2 linked regions of the Cytobacillus luteolus genome follow. The protein of the gene in region 1 interacts with the protein of each later gene in a pairwise test. Links are inferred from orthologs where the notes say so. Each region holds a gene or a part of one and is shown on either strand. Other genes may lie near its edges.

The links.
Region 2: the proteins of rpe (region 1) and eno interact in binary tests that used the Escherichia coli proteins (3 or more experiments, as listed by UniProt). The link is inferred for Cytobacillus luteolus from one-to-one orthologs.

Annotation. Positions count from the first base shown.
Region 1 is NZ_JAGGKM010000002.1:368,933-385,289, forward strand. The notes cover bases 7,588-10,566. They hold rpe (ribulose-phosphate 3-epimerase), read right to left. Parts: upstream 9,409-10,566; coding sequence 8,767-9,408; downstream 7,588-8,766. Other genes in these bases: J2Z26_RS06705 (Asp23/Gls24 family envelope stress response protein), read right to left, coding at 7,588-7,841; rpmB (50S ribosomal protein L28), read left to right, coding at 8,098-8,286; spoVM (stage V sporulation protein SpoVM), read right to left, coding at 8,366-8,446; rsgA (ribosome small subunit-dependent GTPase A), read right to left, coding at 9,413-10,297; pknB (Stk1 family PASTA domain-containing Ser/Thr kinase), read right to left, coding at 10,319-10,566. Also shown: fabD (ACP S-malonyltransferase), read right to left, coding at 1-285; phosphate acyltransferase PlsX, read right to left, coding at 303-1,298; transcription factor FapR, read right to left, coding at 1,305-1,880; ATP-dependent DNA helicase RecG, read right to left, coding at 1,989-4,037; sdaAA (L-serine ammonia-lyase, iron-sulfur-dependent, subunit alpha), read right to left, coding at 4,030-4,917; sdaAB (L-serine ammonia-lyase, iron-sulfur-dependent subunit beta), read right to left, coding at 4,978-5,640; J2Z26_RS06700 (DAK2 domain-containing protein), read right to left, coding at 5,786-7,462; more of J2Z26_RS06705, read right to left, coding at 7,479-7,587; more of pknB, read right to left, coding at 10,567-12,268; J2Z26_RS06735 (Stp1/IreP family PP2C-type Ser/Thr phosphatase), read right to left, coding at 12,270-13,022; dual-specificity RNA methyltransferase RlmN, read right to left, coding at 13,028-14,122; 16S rRNA (cytosine(967)-C(5))-methyltransferase RsmB, read right to left, coding at 14,128-15,471; fmt (methionyl-tRNA formyltransferase), read right to left, coding at 15,464-16,357. UniProt on the Escherichia coli protein: Catalyzes the reversible epimerization of D-ribulose 5-phosphate to D-xylulose 5-phosphate.
Region 2 is NZ_JAGGKM010000005.1:369,787-386,430, forward strand. What follows is about bases 6,726-9,723. They hold eno (phosphopyruvate hydratase), read left to right. Parts: upstream 6,726-7,578; coding sequence 7,579-8,868; downstream 8,869-9,723. Other genes in these bases: gpmI (2,3-bisphosphoglycerate-independent phosphoglycerate mutase), read left to right, coding at 6,726-7,556; J2Z26_RS16320 (hypothetical protein), read right to left, coding at 8,913-9,056; secG (preprotein translocase subunit SecG), read left to right, coding at 9,315-9,551. Outside these bases: rpoN (RNA polymerase factor sigma-54), read left to right, coding at 1-1,254; J2Z26_RS16285 (glutaredoxin family protein), read left to right, coding at 1,294-1,530; J2Z26_RS16290 (sugar-binding transcriptional regulator), read left to right, coding at 1,674-2,699; gap (type I glyceraldehyde-3-phosphate dehydrogenase), read left to right, coding at 2,740-3,747; J2Z26_RS16300 (phosphoglycerate kinase), read left to right, coding at 4,051-5,235; tpiA (triose-phosphate isomerase), read left to right, coding at 5,267-6,028; more of gpmI, read left to right, coding at 6,021-6,725; J2Z26_RS16330 (alpha/beta hydrolase), read left to right, coding at 9,855-10,595; rnr (ribonuclease R), read left to right, coding at 10,607-12,934; cysE (serine O-acetyltransferase), read right to left, coding at 12,977-13,630; J2Z26_RS16345 (LOG family protein), read left to right, coding at 13,820-14,398; J2Z26_RS16350 (hypothetical protein), read right to left, coding at 14,478-14,975; J2Z26_RS16355 (hypothetical protein), read right to left, coding at 14,975-15,433; SsrA-binding protein SmpB, read left to right, coding at 15,686-16,153. UniProt on the Escherichia coli protein: Catalyzes the reversible conversion of 2-phosphoglycerate (2-PG) into phosphoenolpyruvate (PEP). It is essential for the degradation of carbohydrates via glycolysis.

The sequences.
Region 1 (16,357 bases):
ATATTCACCTAGACTATGTCCAGCCACATAATCTGGAACGATGTTAGCTTCTTTAAATTTTTCTAAAATCGCAATACTAGTTGTCAATAATGCAGGCTGAGCGTTTGCTGTTAAAGTTAACGTTTCTTGAGGTCCCTCAAAAATTAATGAAGTTAGTTCAAATTCAAGTCTTGAATCTGCTTTCTCAAAAATGCTTGCAACGTTAGGATAATTATCAGCTAGTTGTTTCCCCATTCCTACAGTTTGAGATCCCTGTCCAGGAAAAATAAATGCAATTTTCCCCATACCTCTACCCCCTTCTTCTACTTATCTTTTTGCATATTCGATAATGTTTCACGAATCGTATTGGCAACATCATTTTGCACCATATCTCTTGCTTGACGAACAGCATGGAATAGCGCATTTTCATCAGATGACCCATGTGCCTTGATAACTGGTGCATTCAATCCAAAAAGGCCCGCTCCACCATATTCAGAGTAGTCCATTCGATTTTTTATCACTTTTAACTGAGGTTTAAGCACAGCCGCCGCAAGTTTACTTTGAAGATTGCTAGTTAATGCTGACTTTAGCATAGTAAATATTGAAAGGGCTGTACCTTCGATTGTCTTTAACGTAACATTTCCTGTAAATCCATCTGTTACAACAACATCAGCAACTCCCTCTAGCAAATCTCTAGCTTCTACATTCCCAATAAAATTCACACCAGAATCTTTTAAAAGATCAAATGCAGCTTTTGTTAATTCATTTCCTTTTTTTTCTTCAGTCCCTACATTTAGCAAACCAATTCTAGGGTTAGTAATTCCTCTGACCTTCTCTGAATAGATTGAGCCCATAATGGCGTATTGAAGTAGATGTTCTGGCTTTGCATCAACATTTGCTCCTACATCCAAGAATAAAAACCCTTCTCCTCCTATTGTTGGAAGAGTCGGTGTTAATGCCGGTCGGTCAATCCCTTCAATTCTTCCAACAATGAACAATCCAGCTGTCATTAACGCTCCAGTATTTCCGGCTGAAATACATGCATCAGCTCGTCCTTCTTTCACCTCTTGAGCCATCAGTACCATTGAGGCTGTCTTCTTTCTTCTGACTGCACGAACAGGCTCATCTGTTGCCTCAATTACCTCATCTGTATGGATAATTGAGATACGTTCATCCTTTGTTAAGTACCTGCGTATTTCTGGTTCTTTCCCAACTAAAGTAATATGTAAGTCTTTATAATGCTCGATGGCTTTGACTGCTCCATTTACAATTTCCTTTGGTGCATTGTCTCCACCCATTGCATCTATTACGATTTTCATAAATGATCATCCTTTATCCAATTTGTTTGAACGGAACATTTCAAACTCGCCAGAAAACACTAATTCATTACCAACATAGCTACTGACTTCTACTAGTGTTCTACCTTTTGTTTGTTCTACTTTTTGAACTCTAGCTTTTGCTACAACCCTTTCATTTACCTTAACTTGTCTCGTAAAGCGAATGTTTGCCTTTGCGGTTAAAGCTAGCTCATCGTTAATTACTGCTACAGCCAATGAATTCGCCTGTGCAAATAAATGATGACCACGAGCAATCTGATTTCGTTTGAAAACATGCTCACTGGTTACTTCAAGAATCGAGATTGCGCTATGATCCAATTCTATATCTATAATATCTCCTATTACTTCATCAATAGGAAGAGAACGAACCTCATCTTTAAGATTTTTTTCAGCTACATGCTTAATACGCTCCCGAAGTTCTGGAATTGATAGTTCAAGACGATCTAACCGTATTGTTTGAACACTTACTGAAAATTTATCTGCTAGATCCTCGTCTGTTATAAAAGGATTCTCGTTTATCGTATCGAGAAGAAGCTCTTGTCTTTCTTTTTTATTTCGTCTCATTAAACAAACACCATCCGAACTATTATGACTAGGTACTAATAGTAGTATATAGTTAAAAAACGTAGAATGCAAGAAAATCCTTACGTTCTACGTTTACTTAAGTCGGAATTAATCTAGTTTATCTCCATCTAAAACACCGGACAGTTCTAAGTCTTTTCTTAACAATTTATACTGTTCGTCCTTCCAGAAAGCATTAGATTGGATTAACCTAGTCGCATCATCTCTAGCTACCTCAAGTGCACGATAATCGTGAACCATATCTGCAACTTTAAACTCTGGCATTCCACTTTGCTTTTTCCCAAAGAAATCACCAGGACCACGCAACTCTAAATCTTTTTCAGATAAGACAAAGCCATCGTTTGTTTCTGACATAATTCTCATTCTTTCCTTACCAACTTCAGATTTAGGGTCTGCTAGTAAGATACAATACGATTGCTCACTCCCACGACCAACCCTACCTCTTAATTGGTGTAACTGTGACAAGCCAAATCGCTCCGCATCATAAATGACCATAATTGTGGCATTAGGAACGTTTACTCCAACTTCAACCACCGTAGTTGAGACAAGTAATTGAACCTCATTTTGACTAAATTGCTTCATTACCGAGTCCTTTTCATCTGACGATAAACGACCATGCATAAGCCCTACTTTAAATCGGCCTTGAAAGTGATAAGTAAGAGTGCTATGAACATCAATAGCGTTTTGCACATCCAATTTATCTGATTCTTCAATCAAGGGGCAAATAACATAGGCTTGTCTTCCTTTTGCTAATTCTTTTTCAATAAAAGCTAATATTCTTTCAAGCATGTCGTGCTTTGCCCAATATGTTTCAATAACCTTTCGACCAGCAGGCATTTCATCAATGACCGAGACATCCATTTCTCCAAAAACAGTGATTGCTAACGTTCTTGGAATGGGAGTTGCAGTCATAAATAAGACATCAGGATTTTCCCCTTTTTCTCTTAGAACTCTTCTTTGCTCTACGCCAAAGCGGTGCTGCTCGTCTGTAATCACAAGACCCAGTCTATTAAAATTAACTTCGTCCTGAATTAAAGCATGTGTACCGACAAGAATATCTATCTCCCCAGCTTCTAAGCTTCCGAGTAATTCTCTCCTTCGTTTTCCTTTGACAGAACTAGTCAGGAGTTCTACTTTAACATCATAAGAAGAAAATAATTCCTGTAAAGAGGACATATGTTGCTCAGCTAAAATTTCGGTTGGGACCATTAACGCACCTTGATAACCTGCTAGAATTGTTGAATAAAGGGCAATAGCAGAAACAACTGTTTTACCTGAACCTACGTCACCTTGTAATAGGCGATTCATACGATATGGCTTTTCTAAATCGCCAATTATTTCATCTACAACTCTAACTTGAGCATTTGTAAGAGGAAATGGTAATGTGTTAATAAATGATTCTAACGAAGTTCTTGAGAATTCTTGCTGTATCCCTTGTGAATGCTCACGTTCAACTTTACGTAACGCTTGCATTCTCAACTGAAACAATAAGAATTCTTCATAGACAAAACGGCGTCTAGCTTGTTTTAAATCCTCATGACACTTAGGGGCGTGCATAACTTGTAAAGCCATGCCTTTTGGTAAAAGCTTATACTTATTGAGTAGAGCGTCTGGAATATTCTCTTCAATAAATTCAATATATTGATTAAACGCAAGAGAGATAAACCTTCTCATCCCTTTAACTGTAACTTTCCCTTTTACAGAGTATACTGGTTCAATCTCTTTATCTATTGAGTATGGTGTAAAAGAGATCTCACTTACTGTAATTGTTTGGCGATGTTGATCCCATTTTCCAGTAATTGTTATTGTCTGATTTAGTTCGAGCTTTTCCTTAACATACGGTCTATTAAAACAAACAGCCTTGATTAAATATCTACCTACTAATACTCGAATGGTTAGTCGGTTACGTTTCCGTCCAAAATACTGTAAGGAAGGCTCACTATGAACCTTCCCCTCTACTGTTACTCTCTCATCATGTTTAACTTCCGCTAAATCACGTAGTTGGTAATCCTCATATCGGTATGGAAAATACTCCAATAAATCTTTAACCTTATAAATATTCATTTCAAATAGATGATTGGCTGATTCTTCACCTATTCCCTTAATATTTGTAATAGGGTCATATAATGGATTATTCACTTTTATTTAACGGAATACCAAAGATTTTCGCTTCAAGCGCACGCCCTGTTGGTGTTGCCGCTAATCCTCCTTGTGCAGTTTCTCTAAGAGCTGAAGGCATTGATTGTCCGATTTTATACATTGCATCAATTACCTCATCACATGGTATACGACTAGTAATACCTGCTAACGCCATGTCAGCCGCAACCATCGCATTTGCAGCACCCATTGCATTTCGCTTAACACAAGGAACCTCAACAAGCCCAGCAACAGGATCACAGACAAGACCTAACATGTTTTTTAAAGTGATTGCCATTGCTTCTGCAGACTGCCTTGGTGTACCGCCTGCCATTTCAACAATTGCTGCTGCTGCCATACCAGCAGCTGACCCTACTTCTGCCTGACAGCCTCCTGCTGCACCTGAGATCGAAGCATTGTTAGCCACAACAAAACCAAACGCTCCTGCTGTGAAAAGAAATTGTACCATTTCTTCTCTAGTAGGATGTAATTTGTCTCTAACTGCAAACAACGTCCCTGGAACAACCCCAGCAGACCCTGCAGTTGGAGTCGCACATATCGTTCCCATTGCAGCGTTTACTTCATTTGTTGCCACAGCTTTACTTACTGCATCTAAAATCGTTTTACCTGTTAAGAAATTCCCTTTATCGATGTAATTTTGTAAAAGAACAGCGTCTCCTCCAGTTAAGCCCGAATGAGATTTTACCCCTTTCAATCCATCTTCAACAGCTTTCTCCATTACCTCAAGATTAAATAGCATTTGCTTCATAATCTCTTCACGGCTCTTACCTGTTACTTCAACCTCTTGGTTTATCATTATTTCTGATATTTTCATATTTTTACTTTCTGCTAATTCTATTAATTCAGCTACATTTCTAAACATCATGTATGTCCTCCCTGTACACGCAACTTTGGAAACGGTTCCAAGCTCTACCTAGGTGTATTAATCAACAATCTTAGTTACCTTTAGGATGTTTGGAAGTGTCGTTAATTCATCGATAACATGCTGATCAATGTTTTGGTCAACTTCAATCGTCATTAAAGCCAGCTGTCCTTTTTCTTTCCTTGAAACTTCCATGTGTCCAATATTTATTGCATATTTTGCAAGTACGTTTGCTACACCGGCAATTGCACCATAACGATCATTATGAACTACTAAAATAGCCGGATGATTTCCAGACAGCTTTAACTCGAAACCATTTAGCTCAGTAATTTCAATCTTACCTCCACCAATGGAAATACCCACTAGTTCAAGCTCACCATTTTCATCACCAATCGATACCCTTGCGGTGTTTGGGTGATCCGTTATTGCATCTTCCTCAATAAATGTAATCTTCATTCCAGCCTGATTAGCAATATCAAGTGAGGTTTTGATTCTCTCATCAAATGTATCAAAATCTAGCAATCCACCAATAATTGCTACATCTGTTGCGTGCCCTTTATACGTGCTTGCAAAGGAACCATAAAACGAAATGGTAGCCCACTTAGGCTCTCTTCCAAATATACTTCTTGCTACTCTGCCAATTCTAGCGGCTCCTGCAGTATGTGAACTAGATGGTCCAATCATGACCGGGCCAATAATATCAAAAACGCTTCTATACTTCATATTATTGCTCCTCTCCCCTATGGTACTATTCTATTTATAAACAAACACGAATGTTCATCAATCATGTACGAAACTGTTATATATACTATCATAAACTAATGGATTTAGACAGTAAAAAAAGAAGGGAAATCCCCTTCTTCTTCATTTACTCTATTGAGATAATAAATGTATACAATGGCTGGTTACCATTGTGAACTTCTACTTCTAAATCTTCATAATTTTCCTCAATGTAAGAAACAATTGTGTTTACATCTTCCTCTGACGCATCTTCACCATATATTAATGTTAAGATTTCATCAGTGTCAGCGGAAACCATCTCTGCTAACAAGTCAGTTGTTGCTTTGATCTTATCTTTATTCGTTGTGACAATTTTGCCTTCAGAAATTCCCATGAAATCATCTTTAGCTATGTCTAATCCATCGATGTTTGTATCGCGAACAGCAAATGTTAGTTGTCCTGTTTTAACAGTTCCTAACGCTTCAGTCATGGCATCACGGTTTAATGATAATTCGATTCCTGGATTAAATGCTAACAAGGCAGCCATACCTTGTGGAACGGTCTTAGAAGGAACAACAACAACATTGTCTCCTACAACCTGCGCTGCCTGTTCAGCAGCCATTATGATGTTCTTGTTATTCGGTAAAATAATGATTTTTTCTGCATGAACTTCTTCAATTGCTTTTACGATGTCTTCCGTACTAGGATTCATCGTTTGCCCACCCTCAATTACAGCATGAGCACCAATACTTTTAAATAATTCTGTAATGCCTGAACCCATTGCTACAGTCACAATACCAAAAGGTTGTTTTTCCTTTTTAGCTATAGGTGCCATAGTAGCATGAGATTGCTGCTCTTCATACAATAAATTACTGTGTTGCTCTCTCATGTTCTCGATTTTCATATTGATCAAACTACCGTATTTCTGGCCATAAGTTAGAACATCACCAGGGTGTTCAGCATGTATATGTACTTTAACAACTTCTTCATCAGCAATCACTAGTAGTGAATCTCCGTACTGACTTAAATCGTTTCTAAATTTTTCTTCGGAAAACGTATTTTTATCTGTCTCAAACTTAACCATAAATTCAGTACAATAGCCGAACTCAATGTCCTCTGTATTAATATGACTATGAACACTTTTATGGTGTTCCGCGCTTACTAGTTCAGATAATGATGGCATTGCCATAGGAGCTCCTGGTAGCTTCTCACCTTTTAAGACAGCTAAGAATCCTTCATATACAAGAACAAGACCTTGCCCACCACTATCGACAACTCCAACTTCCTTTAGAACAGGTAACAAATCTGGAGTTCGATTTAAAGAAGCTTTTGCCTCTTTAACCACACTTTCCATTAACAACGTAATATCAGGTTGCTTTTTTGATTCCGCTACAGCACGTTTTGCAGAATCTTTTGCAACAGTTAAGATTGTACCCTCTACAGGCTTCATAACTGCTTTGTACGCCGTTTCAACACCAGCTTCCATTGCATTTGCAAATTCAACAGAGCTAATGCTATCTAGCTTTTCAATAGACTTAGAAAAGCCTCTAAAAATTTGAGAAAGTATTACACCGGAATTTCCTCTTGCACCCATCAGCAATCCTTTAGACAGCGCAACGCCTACTTTCCCAATATGATCTGAAACATTGCTTTTCACTTCTTTTGCACCAGATGTCATAGACAAATTCATATTAGTACCGGTGTCACCATCTGGTACTGGAAAAACGTTTAAGGCATCAACCATTTTTGCGTTATTTGATAAGTGACTAGCACCAGCCAATATCATTTCTGCAAAACGTTTTCCGTCTAACTTTGTAATCGACACAAACTTTTCCTCCTCTTTACGGGTTCGTTACACGAACTCCTTGTACGAAAATATTTACTGAATCTACAGCAAGTCCAACGGTTTGATCAAGTGTGTACTTAACCTTTGTTTGAACATTATGAGCCACTTCAGAAATCTTTGTACCATAGCTTACGATTATATACATATCAATATGTACTTCTTCATTTTCTTGACGAATAAGAACTCCACGTGTGAAATTCTCTTTTCTAAGTATTTCTGAAATTCCGTCTCGGATTTGATTCTTTGATGCCATACCAACGATTCCGTAACAATCAACAGCAGCTCCACCAGCAATCGTAGCGATCACTTCGTTCGATATATCAATTTGTCCGAATTTCGTTTTTAATTCGATCGACATGTCAGTTCCCCCTTTGGAATTGTTCATCTTGGCTAAAGCCATTTTACTATAAGAAAGCATATTTTGAAAGCAATTGTATTATTTTATTGTTTCCTTATGTTTATTATTATACAGAAAACATAATTTTATATGTCAAGGTTATTTTCTTGAAACCTTTGTATTGCATTATAGTTGTACTTATGATAAATTAATAAAGTATTTTCATGACTAGTTGTATAAAAACGGTTAGTTTTTTGGTGGTAAGGAGGGAAATAATATGGCACGTAAATGTGTAGTTACGGGTAAGAAAACTCGTTCTGGTAATGCACGTTCTCATGCGATGAACGCTTCAAAACGTACATGGGGTGCGAACCTTCAAAAAGTACGTATTTTAGTAGATGGCAAACCTAAACGTGTATACGTTTCAGCTAGAGCACTTAAATCTGGTAAAGTTGAGCGCGTATAATTAAGAAAAAAATGCAAATAAAATGAGGACAATAAATACTGTCCTCGAGAAGAAAGCACCTATACCGGTGCTTTTTTATTTATCCTTTTTTTATCGACCCTAGCATTGCGCGAACGATGCCCCCTAGAAACCTTGGTAGCTTAATCGTATAAAATTTCATAGTTTCCCTCCTCAACACAAGTTCCCGTTCTTTTCTTTTTCTTTTTCTTGGATTCATTTTTAATTAACATGAGTCACTATAAGTATATTCATTTCTTTCAAAAGAGTACCTCGTGCTTGAATAAAAAATCTCGTTTTAAAATGTCTTATCAAAATAATATGCCTCTTTAAAATAAATAAGTACCCTATAAAAATAATAAGTTCGTTACTTAATACATAGTTTGTTACACGTTATAATATGACTTTTTTTCATAAAAAAGGATTTAATCTCAAAAGAAAAGCCTTTCCTACCTTGTTATCAGGAATAGGAAAGGCTAATTTTTATCTTAATTTTGAGATTGCTTTTGCTCGATCTTCTTGGTTAAAGACAGCTGAGCCTGCTACTAGAACGTTTGCTCCAGCTTCGATACACAGTTTGGCCGTTTCTTCGTTTACACCACCATCTACTTCAATTTCAATGGGTAGTCCAAGGGTCGAAATCATTTCTGAAAGCTCTTTTATTTTGGGTAAAACTGATGAAATAAACTTTTGGCCACCAAAGCCCGGATTAACTGTCATGAGCAGTACCATATCAAGTTCAGGAAGCACATGTTTAATCGTGTCAACAGGTGTTGCTGGATTTAATACTACCCCTGCTTTTATACCTTGGTCTTTTATCAGTTGAATTGTACGATGAAGATGTTTGCAAGCTTCTACGTGAACTGTTATATGGTCTGCACCTGCTTTTGCAAAATCTGCAATGTACTGGTCAGGGTTTTCAATCATTAGATGAACATCTAACGGGAGCTGGGTGATAGGTCTAACCGCATTCACAATTAAGGGACCGATTGTAATGTTAGGTACAAAGTGTCCGTCCATTACGTCAATATGAATGTAGTCTGCACCTCCACGCTCAACATCTTTTATTTCTTGCCCTAACTTTGCAAAATCTGCTGACAAAATGGAGGGGGCAATCTTTACCATAATGTTAGTACCTCGGCTTTCTATCTTTTATTTCTTCTAGGAAGCTAATATAATGCTCATAACGATAATCCTTAATATCGCCTTGTTCAACCAGTGCTATTACTGCGCATTTCGGCTCGGAAGTATGTGAACACCCTCTAAATTTACAATCTGAACCCGCTTTATAAATTTCCGGAAAACAATAAGACAACTCATCTGACTCTATCTCATTGAACTCAAGGGAACTAAAACCTGGGGTATCGGCGACAAGTCCAGAACCAACTTTTATTAACTCAACATGTCTTGTAGTGTGTTTTCCTCTGCCTAAATGGGCCGAAATATCATCTGTTTTTAATTCTAGATCTGGACGCAAAACATTAAGCAGTGAGGATTTACCAACTCCTGATTGCCCTGCAAATACAGAAATTTGATTTTGTACCAAAGGAAGAAGGTCCTCTACTCCTAGGTCTTCTATAGTAGAGGTTAAAATTACTTTATAACCAATTGCTTCATAATCCTTTGCGCTTTTTTCTATTTGTTGTTTAACTTTTTGGTTCGTTAAATCCATCTTACTAATACAAATAATAGGTTCAATATCATTGGCTTCTATTAACACTAAGAAGCGATCGAGAAGCACGGTTGAAAAATCTGGTTCAACTGCAGAAAAAACGAGAATAGCTTGGTCTACATTTGCTATTGGTGGTCTAATTAGCTCATTTTTTCGCTCCAGGACTTCTAAAATATATCCATCTGTTTCATTTTCTGCCTGAAATACTACATGATCACCTACAAGCGGGGTTATTTTATTTTTCCTAAAAACACCCCTACCTCGGCACTGTGTAATTTGATCATTTTCATCTAGCACATAATAAAATCCGCTTAGCGCCTTAATGATTTTGCCTTCTGGCATATTTTCACTCCTTGTTATTCCTTACTCTTCTTCTGGGTAAGGAATCTCTCCACCATCAAAAAACTTATCGTTAATATGAATTAAATATCTAGCCTTTTTACCTGGTGCTATTACAAATTCAATATCCCTACTGGTCTGTGAAACAATATCAAATGGAGGTAAATAAAGCTCTGTAATTGAATGTTCAGCATCTTCGACATAAATTTTAACATTTAAAACTTCACCTTCAATTGCTGGTTCGTATGGAATTTCAATCGTTTCAATAACAGTCTTAGGCAATTTTTCTTCCGCTCCAAGAGAATAAATAATTTCAATTTTATCTCCTTTTTTGAGCTTGGAACCAGCTGGAGGTGTGTGGGAAATTACACTTCCTTCAGGAACTGTGTCATTGTATTCCTGTTTAGGAACTTCTCTAAGTTCATTATTAGCAATATAGGAGTTAACTGATTTTTGATTCCAACCTGTTAAATCCTCTAAAACGATCGGCTGAGGGCCTTGACTAACTTCAAAAACAACTTCCGTTTCACTTGGTATGACTAGTTCACCTTTTGAAATCGATTGACCCAAAATGGTACCCGGTTCACTCTCATCGTAAATATAATTAGGAGAAACACTTTTATAATCCTTTAATACAAGTAAAATATCTTCAAAAAGTTTTCCAGTGTAGTCTTCAAACTCTTCTTTTTCTTTTCCAGTACTTTCATAGATTGTAACAGTTTGTCCCTCTTTCACAGTCTCATTTGCACCTGGATTTGTCCTGATAACAAAACCTTCTTCAATTTCCTCATGAATCTGTTTTATCGGTTCACCAATTTTAAAGCCAGCAGCTTTAAGGATTTCCTCTGCCTCATCATAGGGCAGATTCACTACGTCCGGAACGTCTATGTCCTTTGGTAACATTAACGATGGGATAATGGTTATTGCTGCAACACCTGCTGCTATTAAAACTAAGAAAGTCGTTATAATAAACAAGGCAACTTTATTTCTTTTCTTAGGTTTCTCGACATCCTTAATTACCTGAGTTTGACTTTCTGGTTTACGTACGATCGTATCATCTTTGTGTGAAAAATGTTGATCCGTTATTATCGGAATAGCCTTAGTAATTTCTTCCCCATCTTCAGGAATCATAAATTTAGGCTCATTTAATCTATTAGGCTCAAGTGCCGATAGTATATCCTCTTCCATTTCCTCTGCAGATGTATAACGGTAAAAAGGATCCTTTGCCGTTGCCTTCAAGATAATATTTTCAATGCTCTGAGGAATCGCCTGGTTCCACCTTTTTGGTGATGGCGTTTCAGTTTGAAGATGTTTAAGTGCTATTGACACGGCTGATTCACCTGAAAATGGTACTCTTCCTGTAAGTAACTCAAACATTACAATACCTAGAGAATATAAATCGGATTTACTCGTTGCCATTCCACCTCTTGCCTGTTCTGGGGATAAATAATGAACTGAACCGAGAACAGAATTTGTTTGAGTAATAGTTGTTGAACTAAAGGCTACAGCAATTCCAAAATCTGTTACTTTTACCGTTCCATCATGATCAATTAAGATATTTTGTGGTTTGATATCTCGATGAACAATTCTGTTGTGATGGGCATGTGAAATAGCGGAGGTCAACTGTTCCATAATATTTATTACTTCTCTAGGGTGTAAAGGTGCATGTTGCTGTATGTACTGCTTTAATGTTTGACCGGCCACATATTCCATTACGATGTAATAAATATCATCCTCTTCTCCTACATCGTATATACTAACAATGTTAGGATGGGCAAGACTTGTAGCAGCATGTGCTTCACGTCTAAATCTTTTAATGAATTCTTCATCATTTGAAAAATCTAAACGTAGAATTTTAATGGCAACATCCCTCTCAAGGATGACATCCCTTGCTAGATAGACGTTGGCCATTCCTCCCCCACCGATAACCTGAAGTATTTTATATCGTCCACTTAACCGTCTACCGATAAGCATATTATTCACCTACTTCACTTTCAGACGAGTACTGAACAATCACTAAGGTAATATTGTCTTCCCCACCGTTCTCGTTTGCTAAAGAAATAAGTGTTTCTGCTTTTTTATCTAAGGATTCTGATTGAAGTAATATATCTTTCATCACTTCATCCGGTACTTTATTAGATAGTCCATCTGAACACAATAATAGATAGTCATCATCTTCTAAGATAATCGTCTTCTTGTCCATCTCAACACTTACTTCAGTACCTAATGCACGTAAAACTACATTTTTTCTAGGATGATACTCAGCATCTTCCTTTGAAATTTGGCCTAATCTTACTAGCTCACCCACTAGTGAATGATCATCAGTTATTTGCTTAAAACCAGTTTCATTCAAAATATAACAACGACTATCACCTATATGACCAATTGTTGAAAATTTAGGAGTACAGATTGCTCCTACAAAGGTTGTCCCCATCCCTTGGCATTCACTATTCATTTGTGAGTGATTAAAGAGGATGGTATTAACATGAAGGATATGTTGTTGTAACCATTGCTCTGCAATTTCTGGAGAATCAATTGTACTAGATTCCTCCCATAGTTCCTTAAGGGTTGAGATGGTCATTTGACTAGCTACATCACCTGCACGGTGGCCTCCCATGCCATCCGCGACAATAGCTAGTAAATCACCATCCTTATTTGTAAAAACGCCACAACTATCTTCGTTATGTTGTCTGACTTTTCCCCGATCTGTTAAAAAAAACGATTTCACTTAAGTCACCTCGTCTCCTCTTTACGCTCCTTTGCGCGCAGCTGCCCACATGCAGCGTCTATGTCATGGCCTTGTTCACGTCTGATTGTAACGTTTATGCCACGTTTCTTTAATACTTTTTCAAAAGCAAAAATTTGTTCTTTGGGTGTGCGTACGTAGTCACGTTCTGGTACATAGTTTACAGGTATTAAGTTGACATGACATTTTACGCCTTTAAGTAATTGAGCTAACTCTTCAGCATGTTCAACTTGATCATTAACCCCACCGAATAAGCCATATTCAAAGCTAATTCGTCTTCCTGTTTTTTCGATGTAGTATTGTACTGCATCCATTAAGTCTGGTAACTTGTATGCTTTATTAATAGGCATTAGACGGCTTCTAATTTCAGTATTTGGAGCGTGCAAGGAAATGGCGAAATTAATTTGAAGATTTTCATCTGCAAACTTATAAATTTTCGGGATAATGCCACTAGTTGATACAGTAATATGCCTCGCTCCAATATTTAAGCCCTTATCATGGTTGATAATCTTTAAGAAGGATAACATCTCATCATAATTATCAAAAGGTTCGCCAATACCCATAATAACAACATGACTTACTCTTTGTTCTAGTTCATCTATAGCCTGTTGAACCTTAACGACCTGAGCTACAATTTCACCCGCTTCAAGATTTCTTTTTAACCCACCAAGGGTTGATGCACAGAAAGTACAACCAATGCGACAACCTACCTGAGTCGTTACACAAACAGAATTCCCATATTGATGTCTCATTAATACTGTTTCAATTGAGTAGCCATCATGAAGCTCGAATAAAAATTTCATTGTTCCATCAGAAGATGTTTGTTGAATGATTGTTTTTAAGGTTGTTATGGTAAAGTATTTATCCAAATTTTCACGAAGATTCTTTGATAGATTTGTCATCTCTTCAAAGGATGTTACTCGTTTAGAATACAACCATTCAAATATTTGAGTTGCTCTAAAAGGCTTCTCACCTATTTCTCCTAACCATATTTGCATATCCTCTAACATAAGAGAATATATCGACTTCTTTGTATTATTATTTTCAATTACGTTTTTCTGGGATGTCTTAACGTCTTCCATGAACGTTACACCTGCTTTCTTAGACTTGCAATATAGAATCCGTCCGTTTCAAAATATTGAGGATATATCTGCAATTGACCATCCTTAACATATGGGTGAACTCTAGTAGGGAGTCTATCGTTTAATTTACAATCCTTCTCAAAATCTGGATTTTCAGAAAGAAACTTATCAATAATCTCTGTATTTTCTTCTTTGTCAATTGTACAAGTACTATAGACAAGTATACCACCTTTCTTTAGAAGGGGTGAAACAGCTTGCAAAATGGATAACTGAATAGATGCCAGTTTTTCAATATCGGTTTCCTTTTTAGCAAATTTTATATCAGGCTTTCTTCTAATTACACCAAACCCTGAACATGGTGCATCAACTAAAATCCGATCAAAAGATTCTCTTTCAAATTGAGCTTCTACCTTCCTACTATCCATGGCAAAAGTCTTAACGTTTGTTAAGTGTAAACGACTAACCTGTTCGTTAATCAGTTTTACCTTATGCTCATGAAGATCTAACGATATAACTTGGCCACTATTCTTTAGTAATTCAGCAATATGTGTTGTTTTCCCTCCAGGTGCCGCACAGCTGTCCAGTACTTGATGATTTTGCTCTACATCTAAAGCACGTGCTACTAACATTGAGCTTTCATCCTGTATCGTGATATACCCTTCTTTAAATGCATTAGATGAAACTAGATTCCCTCCAGTTGTTTTGACACTATCCTCAGATAGGTCTCCTCTTTCTACATCGAAACCTTCTTCCTGCAACATAGTTAGAACTTCTTCAATAGTTGTTCTAGAGAGGTTAACACGAGCTGTTTGAATAGGAGGAATAAGGTTTATCTCACACATTTTTTTTGCTTCTTCGTACCCCATCTGTTCGACCCATCTTTTGACAAGCCACTCTGGATGACTTGTTTCAATAGCAAGACGTTTAACCGGATCAGTAATTTCTTTAATTGAGGGAGCACCTTCTCGTTGTAAGGTCCGTAATACCCCATTTACCATTGATGAGATTCCTTTATGTCCTCTTCTTTTAGCAATCTCTACCGCCTCGAAAAAAATTGCCCTGTCTGGAACCCTATCTAAAAAAGTCATTTGATATACTGATAGTCTTAATAAGACAGTAACCCATAATTCCAGTTTTTTTTGTTTTTTTATAAATGGAGCTAAGTAAAAATCTAAAACATCACGCCTTTGAATAGTGCCATAGACAATTTCAGTTAATAGACCAATGTCTTTTCCTTTTATGCTGTTTTTTTCAATCATTTTGTTCAAAAGAAGGTTACTATATGCTTGATTTTTCTCGATTGATAGTAAAATCTCCAATGCTGCTTCACGTACATTACCTTTATTCATCTTGACCGCCTAACTTCTCACCGATTTCAAGTTGATTTCCACGTAAAAATTGTTTTGTTGGCATACGTTTTTTACCAGCAGGTTGAAGTTCGGTAATTTTAATACCTATCTCACTACCCGTACTCACAACAAAACCATCATCGTCGAGTCCTACAATGGAACCAGGTGAAAATTGTTCTTTATTATACTCTACTTTCTCCCCAGCCCATACTTTTATAACATCACCTCTAAAAGTTGTATAAGCAACAGGCCACGGATTTAAGCCACGGATGTGATTATAAATATCTATTCCTGTTTTATTCCAATCAATTTTTTCCTGTTCTCGTTTGATATTGTATGCAAAAGTAGCCTTTTCATCATCTTGCTTAATAGGTGTTATTTTATTAGCTAACAACAATGGAATGGTTTCTGATAGAAGTTTCGATCCTGCCACACTAAGCTTATCATGTAAAGACCCTACAGTATCTTTTTCCTCAATCGGTACCTCTACCTGAGTTAAAATATCACCTGCATCTAACTTTTCTACCATGTACATGATCGTGATACCTGTCTTTTCTTTACCTTGGATAATTGAATAATGAATCGGTGCACCGCCTCTAAGTTCCGGCAGTAATGATGCATGTACATTAATACAACCATATTTAGGAGTATTTAATATCTCATTAGGTAGAATTTGACCAAATGCTGCAGTTACTATTAAATCCGGCTTATAATCTAAAACTTTTTTTATCTCTTCCGCTTCACGGATTTTATTTGGCTGTAGTACTGGAATGCCATGTTTTTCTGCTTCTACTTTCACTGGTGGTGGAGTCAATATACGTTTTCTTCCAACGGGACGATCTGGTTGTGTAACAACTGCAACAACTTCATAACCGTCATCAATTAA
Region 2 (16,644 bases), on another replicon or contig:
ACACAAGCTATTACGTTACTACAATATTCTTCACTCGAGCTGTCTGAATTTTTACAGGAGCAGACCCTTGAAAACCCACTAATCGAAATTTCTGGCGCAGAAGCTAATTTATATAGTAAGAAGAAAGCACCATTAAAAAGAGCAGAAAGAATGAATCCCTTAGATTTTGTCGACTTACACCAAAAAACCTTACATCAACACTTAAGTGAACAGGTGTCTTTAATTAAACTAGAGCCATATCAGCGTAAAATCGCTGAATATATCATTGATTTATTAGACCATAATGGATATTTAACAATGGACAGTGATGAAATTGCTGCAAATCTTTCTATAACTGAAGAGTTAGTGGAAAATACATTGAATTTAATAAAAAATTTAGATCCTGCAGGAGTTGGAGCTAGAAGTGTGAAGGAATCTTTACTGCTTCAACTTAAAAGACTTCCTAATAGACATCGATCTGCTGAAGATATAATTAGTAATCATTTTGACTTATTCGCCTCCAAATCATGGAGAGAGCTTTCGAAGCAAACTTCTTATGATTTAAAAACAATCCAGGAGGTTAGTGATCTTATCGTTACACTGAACCCTCGTCCGGGTAATGCCTTTTATGACGGGAAACAAGATTACATTACTCCTGATCTTTCTGTCACTGTAGAAAATGGGAATATTGAAATTAACTTACATGATGAGTTGTTACCTAAGGTCTCACTTAATCTCCAGTATTATAACTCGCTGGAAACAGTAAACGATGCACAAGCCCGTTCGTACTTAAAAGAAAAGGCACAACAATGTCAATGGATTATAAAAAGTCTAGAGCAACGAAAACAGACAATCTTACATGTTATGAATGAAATTATTCAAAGACAACCTGATTATTTTTTAAAAGGGACTACCTATTTAAGACCCCTTACGATGAAGGAAGTTGCTGACGCGATCGATGTACATGAATCAACTGTTAGTCGTACATGTCGTGATAAGTATGTTCAGACTCCTTATGGCGTAGTGGAAATGAAGTCTTTTTTTAGTAGTGCAATCCAAACAGCCAATTCAGGTGAAGAAACATCTTCAGCAGGGGTTAAGGAAATGATTGAAAAAATCGTTTCAGAAGAAGATAAAAAGAAACCATTATCCGACCAGAAAATTGTGGAAATATTAAAAGATGAGCATAACATAGTGGTTTCAAGACGAACCATTGCAAAATATCGTGATCAACTTGGGATTCTATCCTCTTCACAAAGAAAAAGATATGATTAATGTTAGGATGTGTTTCACTTGGAAAAAACAAAAATCATCATGTATTCAAAACTAGATTGTCCTCTTTGTATGAAAGCAAAAGTAGTTCTTGAGAAATTAGGGGAAGAATTTCCTATAACAATTGAAGAAGTTGATATATATCAGGATGATGTCCTGTTAGAGAAATATCAAATCATGATTCCAGTCGTTGAAATTGATGGTGAAGAGATTACTTATGGAATTGTCGATAAAGATTCAATAAGAAAGCGTTTACTTGATAAAACGCCTATTGAATAACGTTTTTACTACTGATAGAATATACTTGTAAAGATAGAAATCATTGATGAAGTAGCCTTCAGTGATTTTTTTTACGACTAGTGGGACATAATATGTCATATAGGGACATAAAATGTCCCGTCTGGTAAAAAGGGGAAATTTCAGTGAAGTCAATTCTTGAGATTCAAAGTAAATTGTTACCTGATTTACTTGAAGTTATGCAGAAGCGTTACAATATCCTGAAATACATACGGTTGATGCAACCTATTGGAAGAAGAAGCTTATCTACAAGTCTTGAACTTACTGAACGAATTCTTCGGGCCGAAGTTCAATTTTTGAAAGATCAAGACCTTATCGATATAGGTTCATCCGGTATGAGTCTAACAGAAGAAGGAACGATTTTGTTTCTTCAACTAGAGGAATTGATGAAAGAAGTATCTGGTTTAAAAGTTTTGGAATCAAAACTGAAGAAAAAATTAAAACTAAGAGATGTTATCGTTGTTTCAGGAGATAGTGATGTTTTCCCTTGGGTAAAAAAAGAAATGGGAAGAGCTACTATTACAAGGATGAAGGAGTACCTAACAGATAGAAATATCATTGCTGTAACAGGTGGAACAACCCTTGCTGCTGTAGCTGAGATGATGACTGCCGATTTTAAAAATCGCGATATGCTCTTCGTGCCAGCCCGTGGTGGTTTAGGTGAACATGTTGAAAATCAAGCAAATACAATCTGCGCAAAAATGGCAGAGAAGGCAGTAGGTAATTACCGACTTTTACATGTACCAGATGTTGTAAGTCCTGATGCCTATCAATCTTTTGTAGCAGAACCCTCTATCCAAGATGTCCTTGATCTAATTAAGTCCTCAAGTATTGTTGTTCATGGTATTGGAGATGCTATAACAATGGCAGAACGTAGAAAAACCTCTCCAGAGGATGTACAGAAAATCATAGCGTCACATGGAGTTGCCGAGGCATTTGGTTATTATTTTAACCAAGAGGGTATTGTTGTTCATAAGGTTCAAACGATTGGTATTCAGCTTGAGCATTTAGACAAAATTGAACATGTTATTGCGGTTGCGGGTGGTGCTTCAAAGGCTAAGGCAATTGAATCATACATGAAGCAAGCGCCTCATTCCATTTTAATTACAGATGAAGGTGCTGCCAATCAATTGGTAGAATCACATACTTAAAATTATTAATGTTTAGTCAACTAAAGGAGGAAATTTTAAAATGGCAATTAAAGTAGGTATTAACGGTTTTGGTCGTATTGGTCGTATCGTATTTCGTGCAGCTTTAAACAACCCAAACATTGATGTTGTGGCTGTAAATGATTTAACCGATGCTAACATGCTTGCACATCTATTAAAATATGATACAGTTCACGGCAAACTTGATGCTGAAGTATCTGTTAATGGCACAAACCTAGTGGTAAATGGGAAAGAAATTTTAGTTAAAGCAGAACGTGATCCAGCTTTATTAGGTTGGGGAGACCTTGGTGTTGATGTAGTTATTGAATCAACTGGTCGTTTTACAAAGCGTTCAGATGCAGCTAAACATTTAGAAGCTGGTGCTAAAAAGGTAATCATCTCAGCTCCTGCGTCAGATGAAGATATCACAATTGTAATGGGTGTAAACCATGAAAATTATGATGCAGCTAACCATCACGTTATCTCGAATGCATCTTGTACTACAAACTGTTTAGCACCATTTGCAAAGGTACTTAATGATAAATTCGGTATTAAACGTGGAATGATGACAACTGTTCACTCATACACAAATGACCAACAAATTCTAGATTTACCACATAAAGACTATCGTCGTGCTCGTGCCGCTGCAGAAAATATTATCCCAACTTCAACTGGGGCAGCAAAAGCAGTTTCATTAGTTCTTCCAGAATTAAAAGGAAAACTAAATGGTGGAGCAATGCGTGTACCAACTCCTAACGTTTCATTAGTTGACCTTGTTGCTGAGCTTAACACAGATGTTACAGCTGAAGATGTGAATGCAGCATTTAAAGCAGCTTCTGAAAATGAGTTAAAAGGAATCCTTTACTATAGCGAAGAGCCATTAGTATCAAGTGACTACAACGGTAGCCCAGCTTCTTCAACAATCGATGCATTATCTACAATGGTAATGGAAGGAAGCATGGTTAAAGTTATTTCTTGGTATGATAACGAAAGTGGATATTCTCACCGTGTAGTTGACCTTGTTGACTATATCGCTTCAAAAGGTTTATAAGATCGTTCTTCTGTCGAAAAATAGCCTTGGATTTTCTTGGTATATTAACCAAACTAATACTATAATAGATGTTGGTGTTAAACAAAGGGGAGAGGGGCAGATACCCCTCTCCTATTTTTAAGTATTAGAGGTTGTTCAAAAAGTCCGGGAAAAATAACTGTCGAATTTCTTCGTCAGCTTGCTCCTCCACTCCTCACGTATTATAAGCATACGCTCTGGTGCTCGGAGGCTGCACTTCCTCGAACTTCTCGGCTCTTTTTGTCCTCCTTCTTGAACAAACAATATGGAAACGGAGGGTATTAAATGAACAAAAAATCGGTTAGAGATATCGAAGTAAATGGAAAACGAGTATTTTGCCGTGTTGATTTTAATGTTCCGATGAAAGATGGCGCAGTTTCAGATGATACAAGAATCCGCGCAGCACTTCCTACCATTCAGTTTTTAACTGAAAAAGGCGCGAAGGTAATATTAGCTAGTCATCTAGGACGTCCCAAGGGTGAGGTTGTTGAGGAAATGCGCTTAACAGCAGTGGCTGGACGTTTAAGTGAACTGTTAGGAAAAGAAGTACATAAAACAGATGAAGCGTATGGGGATTCGGTAAAACAGAAGATTGAGGAATTGAATCAAGGTGATGTTTTACTACTTGAAAATGTACGTTTTTATCCTGGAGAAGAAAAGAACGATTCAGAATTAGCAAAGTCTTTTGCAGAGTTAGCAGATATTTATGTAAACGATGCCTTTGGTGCAGCACACCGAGCTCATGCATCAACAGAAGGAATTGCGAATTACCTACCAGCTGTATCAGGTTTATTAATGGAAAAAGAACTTGAGGTATTAGGTAAAGCTCTATCAAACCCAGATAGACCATTTACAGCAATCATTGGTGGAGCAAAGGTTAAAGATAAAATCGGAGTGATCGAAAACCTACTAGAAAAAGTTGATAACTTAATTATCGGTGGTGGACTAGCTTATACATTTGTAAAAGCACAAGGCCATGAAGTAGGTAAGTCACTTCTAGAGGAAGATAAAGTTGATTTAGCAAGGTCCTTTATGGAAAAAGCAAAAGAAAAAGGCGTTAAATTCTACATGCCGGTTGATGCTGTCGTTGCAGATGACTTTTCAAATGATGCAAATACAAAAGTAGTTGCAATCGATTCGATTCCATTTGATTGGGAAGCCTTGGATATTGGACCTGAAACTAGCAAATTATATAGTGATGTGATTGCTAACTCTAAACTAGTTATTTGGAACGGACCAATGGGCGTGTTTGAACTAGAAGCATTTGCAAATGGTACGAAGTCTGTAGCACAAGCACTTGCTAATGCAGAAAATACATACACCGTCATAGGTGGTGGAGATTCTGCAGCAGCTGTTGAGAAATTTAATTATGCAGAAAAAATGGACCACATCTCAACAGGCGGAGGAGCATCCCTAGAATTCATGGAAGGCAAAGCACTTCCAGGAGTGGTTGCTTTAAACGATCGCTAATTTTTAAAAAACGAAATGAGAGAGGTGTAGCATGAGGAAGCCAATTATCGCAGGAAACTGGAAAATGCACAAAGTTCTTTCAGAAGCTACTTCATTTGTTGATGAGGTAAAAGGTCTTATTCCATCATCACAAGTTGTAGATTCAGTCGTATGTGCACCTTCACTATTTTTAGCACAATTAGTATTAAGCGCAAAAGGTACAGAATTAAAAATCGGTGCTCAAACTATGCACTTTGAAGAAAGTGGCGCGTTTACAGGCGAAGTAAGCCCTGTTGCCTTAAAGGATGTAGGAGTAAGCTACGTAATTATCGGGCATTCTGAGCGCCGTGAAATGTTTGCAGAAACAGATGAAACAGTAAACAAGAAAACACTTGCAGCTTTCCAGCATGGGTTAACACCGATTGTTTGTTGTGGTGAAACATTAGAACAACGTGAAGCAGGACAAACAAATGAAATTGTGGGCTCACAAATTCAAAAGGCACTAACTGGCTTAACTGAAGAGCAAGCCAAAAATGTCGTAATTGCTTATGAACCAATTTGGGCAATAGGCACAGGTAAGTCATCTTCTGCAGAAGAAGCAAACGAGACGTGTGGTTACATCCGTAAAATTGTAGCTGAGCAATTCTCAAGCGCTGTAGCTGATGATGTTCGTATTCAGTATGGTGGAAGTGTTAAACCAACGAATATTAAAGAATATCTATCTCAACCACATATCGATGGTGCATTAGTTGGTGGTGCAAGCTTAGAGGCTGCGAGTTTCCTACAATTGTTGGAGGCAGGTAATAATGAGTAATAAGCCAGTTGCTCTCATTATTTTAGATGGATTTGCGCTACGTGAAGAAACAAAGGGAAATGCTGTAACCCATGCAAATAAGCCAAACTTTGACCGTTACTGGAATCAATATCCTCATGCTTCATTAGTTGCTAGCGGGGAAGCTGTTGGTTTACCAGAAGGACAAATGGGGAATTCAGAGGTTGGGCATTTAAATATTGGTGCTGGACGAGTGGTTTACCAAAGTTTAACGAGAGTAAATGTTGCGATTCGTGAAGGTGAATTTGAACAAAATGAAACATTCCTTCAGGCAATGACTCATACTAAAGAGAAAAACTCCAACCTTCATGTATTCGGCTTGTTATCTGACGGAGGTGTACATAGTCATATTCAGCATCTATATGCATTGTTAAAGCTAGCAGCTGCTGAAGGTGTAAAAAATGTGTATGTACACGGATTTCTAGATGGTAGGGATGTTGGACCTCAAACAGCGAAACAATATGTTGAAGAATTGAATGAAGAGATGAGAAAAATAGGTGTTGGTGAAATTGCTACGATATCTGGTCGATACTACTCGATGGACCGTGATAAGCGCTGGGAACGTGTTGAAAAAGCATACCGAGCGATGGTGTATGGTGAAGGACCAACGTATCAAAGTGCACTAGAATGTGTCAACGATTCCTATGAAAATGGCATCTATGATGAATTCGTTTTACCATCTGTTATTTTAAAACAAGATGGTTCACCAGTTGCTACGATCCAGGATAATGACGCTGTTATTTTCTATAACTTCCGTCCTGACCGTGCGATTCAAATCTCGAATACATTTACGAACGAAGATTTTAGGTCATTTGAACGTGGAGAGAAACATCCTAAGGATTTAAATTTTGTGTGCCTAACCCACTTTAGTGAGACCGTTCAAGGTTATGTAGCATTCAAACCAACGAATTTGGATAATACACTTGGTGAAGTTTTAGCCCAAAATGGATTAAAGCAGCTACGAATTGCAGAGACTGAAAAGTATCCGCATGTAACTTTCTTTATGAGCGGAGGGCGCGAAGCGGAGTTTCCTGGAGAAGAGAGAATATTAATTGACTCTCCAAAGGTTGCAACGTATGACTTGCAACCTGAAATGAGTGCATATGAAGTGAAGGATGCTCTTTTAAAAGAAATAAAAGCAGATAAGCATGACGCAATCATCTTAAACTTTGCAAACCCAGATATGGTTGGACATTCAGGAATGTTGGAACCTACAGTTAAAGCAATCGAAGTAGTAGATGAATGCTTAGGTCAGATTGTAGATGCTATCATTGCTAAAGGTGGAACGGCAATTATTACTGCTGACCATGGCAACGCAGATGAAGTGATCACGTTAGAAGGAACTCCAATGACAGCTCATACGACCAATCCTGTTCCAGTTATCGTTACGCAAGATGGAATCGAATTACGTCAGGATGGCATATTGGGAGATTTAGCTCCGACTGTTTTGGATTTATTAAAAGTTAGTAAGCCTTTAGAAATGACAGGCATAAGTTTAATTAAAAATTAATTTACATAAGGAGAGATTATTCATGTCAATTATTGTTGATGTATATGCTCGCGAAGTATTAGATTCACGTGGGAACCCAACTGTTGAAGTAGAAGTTTATACAGAGTCAGGTGCATTTGGTCGTGCGATCGTTCCAAGTGGTGCTTCTACTGGTGAACACGAAGCAGTAGAATTACGTGATGGTGATAAAAGCCGTTATTTAGGAAAAGGTGTACTAAATGCAGTACATAATGTAAATGAAAAGATTGCTCCAGAAATTGTTGGCTTTGACGTAACAGAGCAAGTGGCAATCGACAGAGCGTTAATCGAGCTTGATGGCACTCCAAACAAAGGAAACCTTGGTGCAAATGCAATCCTAGGTGTATCAATGGCTGTTGCACATGCTGCTGCTGATTTCTTAGAAATTCCATTATACCAATACCTAGGCGGATTCAATTCTAAAACTCTTCCAACTCCAATGATGAACATCATCAATGGTGGAGAGCATGCTGATAACAACGTGGACATCCAAGAATTCATGGTAATGCCTGTAGGAGCTGAGTCTTTTAAAGAAGCTTTACGTATGGGAACTGAAATTTTCCACGCTTTAAAAGCTGTTTTAAAAGAAAAAGGATTAAACACAGCTGTTGGTGATGAGGGTGGATTCGCTCCAAACTTAGGTTCAAATGAAGAAGCTCTTCAAACAATTATGACTGCAATTGAAAAAGCAGGCTACAAACCAGGTGAGCAAGTGAAGCTTGCAATGGATGCTGCATCTTCTGAGTTCTATAACAGAGAAGACGGCAAATACCACTTAAAAGGTGAAGGCAAAGTATTCACTTCAGAAGAAATGGTATCTTTCTACGAAGATCTTGTAAACAAATACCCAATCATCTCAATCGAAGATGGTTTAGATGAAAATGACTGGGAAGGTCATAAATTACTAACTGAGCGTATTGGTAATCGCGTTCAATTAGTAGGTGACGACTTATTCGTTACAAACACTGAGAAGTTAAGCCAAGGTATTGAAAAAGGAATTGCTAACTCAATTCTAATCAAAGTGAACCAAATTGGTACATTAACTGAAACATTTGATGCAATTGAAATGGCGAAGCGTGCAGGCTATACAGCAGTTATCTCTCACCGTTCAGGTGAAACAGAAGACAACACAATTGCTGATATCGCTGTTGCAACAAACGCTGGTCAAATCAAAACAGGTGCACCATCTCGTACAGACCGTGTAGCTAAATACAACCAATTACTACGTATCGAAGATCAACTAGCGAACACAGCACAATACGCTGGAGCAAAAGCGTTTTATAACTTAAAATAATAAAAAAACTGGTATCAAGGCTCTTGTCCTTGATACCAGTTTTTTTAATAAACTCCTTTTTCATTCTTACTCCTCTTACTCTTTGCCTCTTTTTCATGTCCTTTTACTTTCGGTTCATTTTCACCTAAGTAGATGCGCTGATATTTCTTTGAAGTTTCAAGTAACTCGTCATAATTCTCATTAATCATGTTTGTTCACCCCCCTCATAATTTGCTCAGAAAGTAAGAGAACAAAGATGGTAGTTTAACCCACTACAGACCGAGCACCGGACTGATTCCATGATGCGAAAAATACCTGTGAATGAAAGCTATTGTCCACAAACCTAATTTGTGGTACATTTAAACTACTGCTAAATGTGTTTAGGAAACAATTTTATTCTTATTCACGGTGATTACCCACGCCTTGGGTTTTCACAAGCCCATGTCTTATCAGGAGGTGTTGACTTAATGCTACACACATTACTTATTACATTACTTGTTATTGTAAGTATTGGTTTAATTGTATCTGTTTTACTTCAATCAGGGAAAAGTGCTGGTCTTTCTGGAGCGATTTCAGGTGGAGCTGAACAACTATTTGGTAAACAAAAGGCTCGTGGTCTTGATGCAGTTTTACAAAAAGCTACGATTGTTCTATCAGTACTATTCTTTGTACTAACAATTGCAGTTTCATATGTAGGTTTATAATTACCGGATATTACTTTAAAAGGGTCTGACCACATTGTAGGTCTGGCCCTTTTTTATGTAATTAGAGGGTATTTTTCAAACGTTTGTTTAAAAATAGAAGGAATTCAATCAAACGTTTGTTTAAAAAAAGGCGAAATTTAATTAAACGTTTGTTTGAATTTACGATTTTTACTCACTATTTATAGAGGAATCATAAGAAAGTCCAAATGCCGGCTTTTTCAAAGATCAGATTCCTCTTAATTGCATCGAATAAAAGCATATGATAATAATGAAACTATACTATCACGAAGGAGTAATCGTTTTATGAAAAGAGTAGTACCGAAGCCTTTCTTTTTTGAAGGAGGAGATAAGGCGGTCTTGCTTTTGCACGGGTTTACCGGAAACTCGGCTGATGTTCGAATGTTAGGTCGTTTTCTAGAAGGAAAAGGATATACATGTCATGCGCCTCAATACAAAGGACATGGCGTACCACCAGAAGAACTTGTCCATACAGGTCCTGAAGATTGGTGGCAGGATGTTATGGGTGGCTATGAATTTTTAAAAGAAAAAGGGTATGAAAATATCGCGGCAGTTGGATTGTCTCTAGGTGGGGTATTTTCCTTAAAATTGGGTTACACTGTACCTATAAAGGGAATTGTACCAATGTGTGCACCTATGTATATCAAAAGTGAAGAGGTTATGTATAACGGAATTCTAGATTATGCGAGAGAATACAAAAAATATGAAGGTAAATCACCTGAAGAAATTGAAACTGAAATGATTGAATTTCAAAAAACACCAATGAATACATTGAAAGCCCTACAAGAGCTAATCTCTGATGTTCGTAATCATGTAGACCATATTTATTCACCAACGTTTGTTGTACAGTCAAGACATGATCATATGATTAATACGGATAGTGCTAATATAATTTATAACGAAGTTGAGTCAGATCAGAAATTGATCAATTGGTATGAGGAATCAGGTCATGTTATTACTCTTGATAAAGAGCGTGAACAATTACATGAAGATGTATTTCAATTTTTAGAATCACTAGACTGGTAAGGAGGGATAGAATGGATCAAGAAATTAGGCAGCATATAGATAAGCTACTTTCTTTTATGAAAGAAGAGGCATACAAGCCATTAACTGTTCAAGAATTAGAAGAGGCATTTGGTATTCAAGATTCGTCAGAGTTTAAAGAGTTTGTTAAAGCACTAGTTGTAATGGAAGAAAAGGGGTACGTCGTTAGAACGAGAAGCAATCGTTATGGACTACCTGAAAAAATGAATCTTGTCCGTGGGAAGTTAACTGGACATGCTAAAGGGTTTGCTTTTGTTATACCTGAAGATAAAACAATGGATGATGTGTTTGTACCACCACCTGATATGAACAATGCCATGCATGGTGATATAGTACTCGTTCGAATTAACACTGAGGCTTCGGGCGCACGTAAAGAGGGAACCATTGTTAGAATCATTGAACGTGGTGTAACAGAAATTGTAGGAACGTATACTGAGAGTAGAAACTTTGGGTTTGTAATTCCAGATGACAAGAAGATTGCCAATGATATTTTTATTCCAAAGGAAGCTACAAATGGTGCAGCAGAGGGGCATAAGGTAGTTGTAAAGCTAACAACTTACCCTGAAGGCCGAATGAGTGCTGAGGGTGAAGTAATCCAAATTCTTGGTCATAAAAATGACCCGGGTGTAGATATCATTTCTGTTATACATAAGCACGGTTTACCTCAGGAATTCCCGAAAGAGGCATTAGATCAAGCAATAAGTGTACCTGATACAATTAATGAGGCTGAAATTAAAAACCGAAAAGACCTCCGTGACCAAGTCATTGTTACCATTGACGGAGCAGATGCGAAGGACTTAGATGATGCTGTTACTGTTACAAAACTGGAAAACGGTAACTATAAATTAGGTGTTCATATTGCTGACGTTACTCATTATGTTACTGAGGGCTCTCCGATTGACAAAGAAGCGAGTGACCGTGGAACGAGCATTTACTTAGTTGACCGAGTAATTCCGATGATTCCTCACCGTCTATCGAATGGGATTTGTTCATTAAATCCGCAAGTTGATCGATTAACACTATCTTGTGATATGGAAATTAATAGTGAAGGTGCCGTTGTAAAACATGAAATCTTCCAAAGTGTGATTAAAACGACAGAACGTATGACTTATTCAGATGTGAACAAAATTCTTGTTGATAAGGATGAAGAAGTCAGAGGTCGTTATGATTCACTCGTTCCGATGTTTGAGGAAATGGAAGTACTCGCTCAAATCCTTCGTGAAAAAAGGATGAAGCGTGGTGCAATTGATTTTGATTTTAAAGAAGCTAAAGTACTAGTAGATGACGAAGGAAAGCCAACAGAAGTTGTACTTCGTGAGCGTTCAGTGGCAGAAAAGCTGATTGAAGAATTCATGTTAGCTGCTAATGAAACAGTAGCTGAGCATTTCCATTGGATGAATGTTCCGTTCATTTACCGTATCCATGAAGATCCTAATGAAGAGAAACTAAGAAGGTTCTTAGAGTTTATTACGAACTTTGGTTATGTTGTTAAAGGAACTGGGAACTCGATTCATCCGCGTGCTTTACAGGAAATTATTGAATCTGTTCAAGGGCAACCAGAAGAAATGGTTGTATCAACCATTATGCTTCGTTCGATGAAGCAGGCAAAATATGATCCTGAGAGCTTAGGTCACTTTGGATTATCAACAGATTACTATACACATTTCACATCACCAATTCGACGTTACCCAGACTTAATTGTCCACCGTTTGATTAGAACGTACTTAATCAATGGCGAAATTGATAGTGGTACACAGGCGAAATGGAAAGATAAATTAGCAGGTATCGCTGAGCACTCTTCTAATATGGAGCGTCGTGCAGTTGAGGCAGAGCGTGAAACAGATAGCATGAAGAAAGCAGAATACATGCTTGATAAAATTGGTGAAGAATATGATGGGATTATTAGCTCTGTAACAAACTTCGGAATGTTCGTTGAGCTTCCGAATACGATTGAAGGGCTAGTACATGTTAGTTATTTAACGGATGACTACTATCGTTATGATGAGCGTCATTTAGCGATGATTGGTGAACGAACTGGAAATGTATTTAGAATCGGAGACGAAATTACCGTTCGTGTTGTAAATGTTAATAAAGATGAGCGTTCCATTGATTTTGAAGTAGTGGGCATGAAAGGGTCACGCCGTCCACTTTCAAAAGAAGCTCCGAAGGTTATTAGAGCGGATAGAGGACCAAGTCGCCGTAAAAAGACAGACACCAAGACTTCTGAAAAACAAGGTGATCCAAATAAACCACCAAAGAAGAAGAAAAAGTTTTATGATAATGTACCAAAGCAAAAGAGTAGAAAGCGTAAACGCAAGTAAAGATTAACCCCTTAGGAAAATACCTAAGGGGTTTCTGTTTAGTTACATCACTCTTTTTATCTTCTGACTAGACTGCTGATGTTGTAAAAGTATTTTCTCAAGTTCAAGCTCAATTCCTGTCAGTTGATCGCCAATTGGATCCGGTAGATTGCAATGGTTTAAATCTTTTTGGACTTTGATACCATTTTGGATAACGACACGTCCAGGTATGCCGACAACGGTTGAGTTAGAAGGTACTTCATGTAGTACGACTGAACCAGCTCCAATTTTTGAGTTTTCACCTACTGTGATTGAACCAAGAACTTTGGCGCCAGAAGCAATTAGAACATTGTCCATAATAGTTGGATGTCTCTTTCCTTTTTCCTTCCCTGTGCCTCCGAGTGTAACACCTTGATAAATGGTAACATCATTTCCTATTTCACAGGTTTCCCCAATAACAACACCCATTCCATGATCGATAAAGAAACGCTTGCCGATTTTAGCTCCTGGATGAATTTCAATACCGGTAAAGAAACGAGAAATTTGAGAAATTAATCGTGCTATAAAGTAAAACCTCTTTCTATAAAATTTATGAGCAATACGGTGAGACCAAATAGCATGTATACCAGAATAGGTTAGTATCACTTCTAAAACACTTTTAGCAGAGGGGTCTTGCTCGAACACCATATTTATATCCTCTTTCATGGTTATTAACATCTATTTCTTCCTCCTAAAAACCTTTTTGGTTAATTGTTCTATATTTATAGAACTTATTTATATTTTTCATTATATTAAAACCGGAAATAAAATCAATAATTTTGCTTACTTAAATTAAAAGTAGTTTATTGTTCATGTTAATCAGGATATACTCTACCTAACAACAACTACTAAAAAGGACGGAGAATTGTGGTGAAACCCTTAAAGAAAATTTGTATATTTTGTGGATCGAGTTTTGGAAATTCCTCTATCTATCAAGAAAAGGTTAATGAATTAGGGACAATTTTAGCAAAAAGAAACGTAGAGTTAGTCTATGGCGGTGGAAATGTTGGTTTAATGGGGGAAATTTCTCGATCGGTTCTTGCTCATGGAGGACGTGTAACTGGGGTTATCCCAGAAGTTATTTATCAAAATGTTGAACATATTGAGCTTACGGAGCTATTTGTAGTTAAAGATATGCATGAGAGGAAAGCGAAGATGTATGATCTTTCTGATGGGTTTATAGCGTTACCAGGCGGCATTGGAACACTAGAGGAATTGGCTGAAGTGATGACATGGTATCAAATTGGATACCATCAAAAACCAATTGGAATTTATAATGTAAATGGTTTTTATGATGGTCTTCTTGACACGTTTAAGCACATGATTAATGAAGGTTTTCTAAAGAAAGAGTATATAGATTCACTTGTAATCTCGGATGATCCAGATTCACTCCTTGAGAAAATGTCGAATCAAGAGATGAACTCCATTAATAAATGGACAAAGTAAGCGGGTAACAGTTGCCTAATGCAAACAGTAAAACATGTATAGGGAGTCGCCTGTCAAACGATATCTAGAAAGGTATTTTTTACTCCCTTATATATTCATAAAAATAAACCAAAACTGTTTGAACTAATAGATAAATTGGTATGGAATAGGTAAGTTGATATCCTGATTTATAGGTAAACACATCAAACTTAACATTAATCCACTCAAACAGTATTCCAGCTAACGTCCAAAGTGCGATATAGAAGATTGTTTTTATCCCATTAATATCCCATTTAACATAATAATAGATAAACAAGTATCCAAATGGACCATATACTAAATAAGCAAATAAATCCATCACGGTATACTTTGGTCCATCCATAATATCATAAAAGTCAAAAGGGGCTGCCCCAATTGTGCTATCAAATAGACTTGCAAATAAAATTCCGATAAAGATTAATAAGAAGCTCACAAAACGATTTGAAAACAATTTAGGCAGTATTAAAATAACACCATAAAATACAACTACTGCAGCAATAATAAAGAAATCGTTTCTACCAAAACTATTTTCTACAAAAGGTATTGCATTGGCTATCATCACGTCCACCCTATCTTTTTAAACAATCTCAGACAACCATAAGATAATAGTAAAAGACCAAACAGATAGCATATTGTAAAGAAAAAGTTCCAGGTTTTATAGCTAATAATTTCAAGTTTTAAGTTTAGAGCTTCAAGAACCATTAATATACCCAGTGATAGTAATAAAGCGATTATCTGCCCTTTTCCTACATCCCTTTTAAAAATCTTATTTAAACAGTAGGAAACAAGTAGTGGATTTAGAAAACTTCTATGTAGTATATAACTACTGTATCTAACTAGTTCGTGTGAGATACTGACAAGATTAAATGTCTCTGAAACAAGTAAATAACTATGAGTATTCACTGTAGACACCAGCATAAAGACAAACATGATTTCTCTATTTCCAATCACCTTTTTATCAACTATTACTAAACCTAATACAAACCACATTATTACTATATAGATCACCAAAGACATAATAAACCACCTAGTTTGGTTTTTTATAATATGTATTTATTCATGCTTATTTATTCTTCTAAATTAAAGTATGTTTTCAATTAGACTGTACTTACTTTAGCTAATTAATATGGAAAAGGCACGCTTTGGGGTGCATTAGAGATACATTTTATTTTAAAAATTTAGTTACAACGGTAGGTTTGGAACCCGTCATTTGAAATAAGAGGTTATTTTTGTTAAAATGATAGGTACCGTTTGTAAGGGGGAAGTGCGATGCCAAAAGGGACAGGAAAGGTCATTGCTCAAAACAAAAAAGCGAATCATGATTTTTTTATTGAGGAAACATATGAAACAGGGATTGTTCTACAAGGGACTGAAATTAAGTCGCTAAGAGCAGGTCGTGCGAACATGAAGGATTCCTATGCAAAGGTGCAAAATGGTGAAGTGTTCCTACACAACATGCATATCAGCCCTTATGAGCAAGGTAACCGTTACAATCACGATCCACTTCGTACACGTAAATTGTTGCTTCATAAACGTGAAATCAGTAAACTAATTGGATATACAAAAGAAACTGGTTATACATTAGTTCCTTTAAAAATCTACCTGAAAAATGGGTATGCAAAGCTTTTGCTTGGCCTTGGTAAAGGTAAAAAGCAATACGATAAACGTGAGGATCTTAAGCAAAAAGAGGCTAAGCGAGATATCGAGAGAGCATTCCGAGACCGTATGAAGGAATAGCTTACAGTTATTTACAATTGAAATCATAAGAGAGTATGTTATAATAACGTTGTAAGGTAATTGAATAGCGACGAGTAAGAGTTATTCACTGAGGACATTGATCCTCTTATCCGATACACCCTTTTATATATGGGGACGCTACGGATTCGACAGGGGTAGTTCGAGCTTGGGTTGCGAGTCGAGGGGATCGGCCTCGTTAAAACGTCAACGCCTATAACTGGCAAAGAAAACAACAACTTCGCTTTAGCTGCTTAATAACAGTCTATAGCGGTTCCTCCCTCCATCGCCCATGTGGTAGGATCAGGGACTCACTCTAAGTGGGCTACGCCGGAGTTCACCGTCTGAGGACAAAGGAAGAGAACAACCAGACTAGCTGCTCGGAAGCCTGTCGATAGGCTGAAGGGTTAGCGAAATGCTAATATATCGACTACACTCGTAGATGCTTAAGTGCCGATGCTTTTGGACGTGGGTTCGATTAGTTATTAGTCGCC